2 regions of the Solibacillus sp. FSL K6-4121 genome follow, and region 2 is predicted to be linked to the other one. Evidence: riboswitches for the same ligand, from Rfam matches in the RefSeq annotation. Region 2 holds a riboswitch; the other holds the start of a gene.
What was found. A riboswitch is a leader RNA that binds a small molecule or an ion and turns the genes downstream of it on or off. The one in region 2 is predicted to bind FMN.
Positions count from the first base shown of each region.

Region 1: it holds a riboswitch for FMN, as region 2 does, so the genes downstream of both, ribE (riboflavin synthase) here and MHH95_RS09915 (ECF transporter S component) in region 2, are expected to answer to the same signal.

Region 1 is NZ_JBBOCS010000002.1:876,705-879,922, reverse strand. Features, by position in the region: gene MHH95_RS13810 (transglutaminase-like domain-containing protein) at 1-808, opposite strand, end outside; FMN riboswitch at 1,009-1,143, shown strand; FMN riboswitch at 1,243-1,375, shown strand; gene ribE (riboflavin synthase) at 1,497-2,132, shown strand; gene ribB (3,4-dihydroxy-2-butanone-4-phosphate synthase) at 2,147-2,758, shown strand; gene ribH (6,7-dimethyl-8-ribityllumazine synthase) at 2,774-3,218, shown strand, end outside.
Region 2 is NZ_JBBOCS010000002.1:93,825-97,042, reverse strand. Features, by position in the region: gene brnQ (branched-chain amino acid transport system II carrier protein) at 1-344, opposite strand, end outside; gene MHH95_RS09915 (ECF transporter S component) at 568-1,143, opposite strand; FMN riboswitch at 1,387-1,560, opposite strand; gene MHH95_RS09910 (hypothetical protein) at 1,669-2,886, opposite strand; gene sigX (RNA polymerase sigma factor SigX) at 2,883-3,218, opposite strand, start outside.

The sequences.
Region 1 (3,218 bases), 780 kb from region 2:
TTTGAAAAGGCACGATGGGAGGATATTTCGAATCGACTATAGTTTGTTTATCCAGATCATTATATTTAGGGGAAAGATACAGCTCTGCATCATTGGAAAAAACAACTCGCTGCTGTTCTAATTGCCCGAAGTATGCGGTCCATTTTAATGTTCGAACATTACTGAATAAAAATTGAGTTTTTTTCTTCTTTTGAATATAGGCCATGCTGCAATCAACCGGAATCCAGCCCGTTTGTTCGTCAAAAAATTCGTTCCACACATGTGCATTCATCTTGCTGTTTGCCCAACTGCCTACAAGGGATCGGCACGGGATACCAATAGAACGGCAAAGGGAAGAAAACATAAAAGCATACTCGCCACAATCACCTTGCTTCGCCTCTAAAAAAGACTTGATGCCTCTCCCCTTAGGCGGGTACATATATTTAAAATGATTGACTACATAATGGAAAATTGCCTTCGCTTTTTCCATTGTCGATACAGCGCCAGCCGTTATTTCATGTGCTAGATTCCTCATCTGTTCATCCACAACAACAAGTGTGCCGCTGCGTAAATAAAATGCCTTTTCTTTATTCGTAAGTATTTTTTGTTCGTTTTGTTTATACGTATCGATGGAATAATTCATTTGAAACTGTTCATTTTCTTTTAAAGTAAAATAAAAGAGTTCATTGTTCCCGTCATCAATTACTTTTTCTTCAGGAGAATGAGTACAAATCACGTCAGGATGATCCATCGGTAAAGTAGTCCATATCCTTGTTATACCTTTATTTGAGTTATGATACGAATATGCTATATTGACAATGTTTTTCATTATAGACACCTTTTCTTTTCCTAGTTTTTAAAAAATTCTGGATATTTTTATATACGGATGCCCACCTTAAAAGTTTCATTTTAATTAACAAAATAGCAAGTTAGCAGAGGTAAATGGAATGATACTTATGGAAGCAAGAAGGTCCGAAATGACTATTAGTATTCTAAAAAATCTATGTTACAATAATTTTCAAATAAAATAATTTCCTTCGGGGTCGGGTGAAATTCCCAATCGACGGTGATGAGTTTATCTCTAAGCCCGTGAGCCGCTTTTTGCGTGCAGGATTTGGTGCAAGTCCAAAGCCGACAGTATAGTCTGGATGGGAGAAGGAATAGCAACGCATTTTTGAAAATTCGATTTAAAATGTGCTTTTTTGCTATACACTTTTCCCGTCGCGCCAAGTGATGGGATTTTTTTATTGATAATTTTATATGAATTTCCTTCGGGGTCGGGTGAAATTCCCAATCGACGGTGATGAGTTTACTCTAAGCCCGTGAGCCACTTTTGTGTGCAGGATTTGGTGCAAGTCCAAAGCCGACAGTATAGTCTGGATGGGAGAAGGAAGCAATGTCATGCGTTTTTTGAAATATGTGTTCAAAAGGCTTATTTGATGCTGCTAAATTTCCCTCTCATCGAACTCCGAATTCAATCGGGGTTCTTTTTTTACTTTTAAAAAGAGGTGAGTAGGATGTTTACAGGAATTATTGAAGAGTTAGGAACTGTGGAGCAGATTAGTCAGTCCACACAAACGATGGAATTAGCCATTCGCGCAAGTAAAATTTTAGAAGATGTAAAGCTTGGAGACAGCATTGCGGTGAATGGAGTTTGTTTAACAGTGAAACAATTTACGTCCAATTCATTTTTAGCGGATGTGATGCCTGAAACTGTTAAAGCAACAAGCCTGCAACAATTGACTGTAGGTATGCATGTCAATTTGGAACGGGCAATGCTGGCGAATGGCCGTTTTGGCGGACATATTGTATCTGGCCATGTTGATGGTGTCGCAATCATACAGCGGAAAAGACCTGTTGCAAACGCGGTTTATGTAGATTTAGCGATGGACCGTACTTTAGTTGCACAGTGTATCGAAAGAGGTTCTATTACAGTCGATGGCATAAGCTTAACGATTTTTAATATGACAGATACACTCGTTACCATTTCCTTAATCCCTCATACTTACGAACAGACTGTGTTGGGCTATAAAAAGGCCGGGGATGTTGTGAATATTGAAATAGATTTGATCGGGAAATATGTGAAAAAACATTTACAAAATCAAACGGCAAGTACGATTACAAAGGAATTACTGCAACGTACAGGGTTTTAAAGGAGTGGGAAAAGATGAATACGATAGACGAAGCAATTCAAGCATTAAAAAATGGTGAAATTATTATTGTTGCCGACGATGAACATCGTGAAAACGAGGGTGACTTTCTCGTTTTGGGTGAATTTGCAACACCGGAAAATATTAACTTTATGGCCCTTCATGGCAGAGGATTAATATGTACACCTATATCTCCAGCCATCGCTGAAAAACTATGTCTTCATCCAATGGTCCAAAGTAATACAGATACATATCAAACGGCTTTTACGATTAGTATCGATCATATTCATACAACGACAGGAATCAGTGCATTTGAACGTTCAGCAACGATCTTGGCATTACTTGATCCAGCAGCGAAGCCGGAACATTTCCACCGTCCTGGACATGTTTTTCCTCTCATTGCAAAACAAGGAGGCGTAATAGAGCGCCGTGGTCATACTGAGGCAGGGGTAGATCTTGCAAAATTATGCGGGTCGATGGAAGCCGCGGTCATCTGCGAAATTATGAATGAAGATGGTTCAATGGCGCGGATGCCACAGCTTGAAAAACTCGCACTAAAACATCAGCTGAAATTTATTACGATAGAAGATTTAGTTCAATATATAAAAATAAACACAATGGTTGTATAAGAAGGAGCAGATAAAATGGGTAAAACTTTTGAAGCACAATTAGTAGGTACAGATTTAAAAATCGGAATCGTTGTCGGTCGGTTCAATGAATTTATTAATGATAAATTATTAAGCGGTGCAATTGATGGATTAAAAAGACACGGTGTAAATGAAGATAATATTGATACTGCCTGGGTACCAGGTGCATTTGAAGTACCCTTTATTGCAAAGAAAATGGCAGAAGCCAATAAGTATGATGCAGTAATCGGGTTAGGTACAGTCATTCGCGGATCAACAACGCATTATGATTACGTATGCAATGAAGCAGCTAAAGGCATTGCCAAAGCGGGCTTGGATACAGGGGTACCGGTTATTTTCGGGATTGTCACAACTGAAAATATCGAGCAGGCGATTGAACGTGCAGGGACAAAGGCGGGGAATAAAGGCTATGACAGTGCAATGTCTGCTATAGAAATGGCGA
Region 2 (3,218 bases):
AAAGGTTCGAAACCAACTACAAAAGGTACCGTAGCAGTACGAGGAATGGCAAAAAACGGTCCAATCGTTAAATACAATGCCAATGCAAATAGCAAACCAAATACCGGGTGTACTTTACTTGCTAAATCACGCAATCCATTACTTCCAGATAAACCAATTGCAAGAATACCTAAAAACGGCAGTCCTATTGCCGTTACTAAAAAGCCAATTAATGCAAGCCAATAATTCGTACCTGCTAATTGTCCCATTTGAATCGGGAAGATTAAATTTCCCGCACCAAAAAACATACCGAACAGCATTGTGCCAATAACTGCGTATGTTGAAAATGGTATTTTTTTCTCCATCGTCATCTCTCCTAAAGAAGTCATATCATGTTGGTCTTTTGACGAAATAGCCCGATTTTTCACAACAATGTACATTATGATAACAGTGAATTACTTTGAATTCAATAGCAATAATTATTCCCATATAACTTTAGACACATAGCCTAACAATCTATCAACAAATAAAAAGGAGTTATGTCATAAAATTAATTGTACATGACATAACTCCTCACTGTTTATTAAGTTAAGCTAAATATTGTCTGCGCTGTTGTTCAATCCATACACGCATTGAACGATAAATCATTGTCACGACAACTAGCATCATAATTCCTTTAACAATATTAAATGGTAAAATACCCAATACTATTGTTTCATACATATCATATTCAAAGCCTAGTAGATACGTATACATCGGCAGGAACGCTACGTAGTTTAATATAGCCATTCCCAACGACATTACTACTGTTGAAACGACTAAGCCTGAAATCAACCCTTTTGCGGAAGGGAATTTTTTATAAATATAGTAAGCTGGTAAAATGAATAATACGCCTGTTGCAAAGTTTGCCATGTGACCAACCGGAATTCCTTCTGGCGCCCCTGTATAAATCCAATCAAGTACATTCTTTACCAATTCAACAAGAATGCCCGCGACAGGTCCCATTGTAATCGCCGCTATTAATGCAGGTACATCACTAAAATCAATCTGCAAAAATACAGGAAACCAAGGTAATGGGAAGTTCAGTAACATTAAAATGAACGAAATCCCACTTAACATTGCGATTGTTACAAATGACCGTAACTTCAAAGTTCTCTTTTGCATAGAAATCTCTCCTCTTTGCTGATTCCATCTCGCAAGAAGAAAGGACGTATCAAATCATTCATGAAAAAACCCTTATGCAAAAAAGAGCATAAGGGAGAAATAGGCACACTTAAATAAAAGTCTACTCATACATTTGTAGTAACTTTCCTTAAATTTATGTATACGAAAGATATTTCGCTCATAATTAAGGAAATTATTAATGGTACTACAAAGCACGACATTTTCATAAAATGACGACCGTACCTTCACCTTCTCCCATCCAGACTATACTGTCGGCTTTGGAATCACACCAAATCCTGCACACAAAAGTGGCTCGCGGGCTCGAAAAGTTTTCTGTAACGTCCTCCAAGTTAATGGTCAGAGGTTACAACTTTAATTACCGCCGGTCGGGAATTACACCCTGCCCCGAAGATGAATCAATATGAAATTATGCAACAAAATACTTGTTACAATTTCTATTATATATATAAAAACGGAATTGTAAAGACCATTGCTTACAATTCCGAGTAAATTTATTTGAATTGTTTAAAAATTATAGAATAGGATATTTCCCGCAACTGGCTTCTCCAAAGGCTTCGTAAAGTCAAAACCACTCCAATTTTCTTGCACAATTTGTTCAAATTTAATTTGTTTATCGAAACTAGCAGCTGTTAATAATAACCCTTCGATCATACGCATCACTTGAGCGGGATCATATTGTTCCAAATCAAGCGCTTGGTCGAATGTTACTGTTACAATTTCCCCTTCATCTTCTACTGTTAACGAAACTCCAGGTAAAATGACTGTTCGATATATATCATTGGCTTCAGTTGTCATATTATTTATCGCATCCGTTACGTTTGGAAAGGTCATTCGGAAGTTAGGACTTAAATAAACTGCCCCATCCCTCATTTGATACATAAAATAATTATATTGTGTTTGTTCACTTTTCAATGGTATTGACTGCCCCATTTCGCCAACATGATCAAAATAAGCGATTTTTCCATTAGTATCTTCAATTTGTACTTCTTCATACGAATTGCCAAATGTATCTACAAGTGAACCGAAATAATTGGATAATGTAGCCGAACTTGTGTCATATCCGTGGTCCTCAGGTAATGTGTGAATAAGTTTATTTCCTTCTTCACGCAATTCGCCTTTTAACGGATGATACTCATTAAATCCAAGCATTTGCTCATCCAGCAATGGACTAAACGTTTTATAAAGCTCCAATGCTGTCGGTTTATCCGTGCCAAGCTTATCAACAACAACTTCATTAGGAATTAAAATACTCACAGGAACACTTTCTGCATCGTCCCCAGCAAGACCAATTTTGAATAATGTCACTCCTTCAAGCTGGCTTTCATAAATTAAAGTTTGTTGTCCTTGTGTATCCATTGAAAAGTTGGAAATTGTCGCGGATTCACTTTTTGAAGTTGCATCTCCAGCCCTACTCATTTTGGCACTTTCTTCCGATTCTGTAGTCGCCATATCAAATGTATTTTCCATAGAGATAGACTGATCATTTCCTAAAAACTGTGCACCAATCAAAACTATAATAAATAAGGAAGCGATAGATACTAGAAGCGGCGCCCAGCGAATCCCTTTTTGAGTAGGCTGTTGTATTTGAGGCGGCTCTTCACTAAATGCTCCTTCATCCTTTAAACGATTAAATATTTCATCCTTTGTCCGATGATCGGTTACTTTTGGGGCCTGTTTTAGAAGTTGCTCCAGGTTCTCCTCATCCCAACGCTCCTTTTTCATAATGAATTCGCCTCCTTTCCATCTTGAGCTTCCAATAACTGTCTTAAATTTTTTAATGCCCGGTGCTGCGTCGTTTTTACCTTACCTGGGGTCCATCCTAATATATCAGCCGTTTCCTGTATTGAAAGTTCCTGAAGATAGCGCATAATAATCACCATCTTCTGATCTCCCGAGCATCGTTCCAATGCTAGCAGTAATCGGCTTAGTTCATCGTTTAGTTCCATTGACTGTTCTGGTGAAGGGACAGAGCTTACAAGCTGCTCTGTTTCCCAATCAAATGCGGTAAATGCATGCTTATCCCGAACCTGTTTCTTTCTGAAATAGTCAATTGC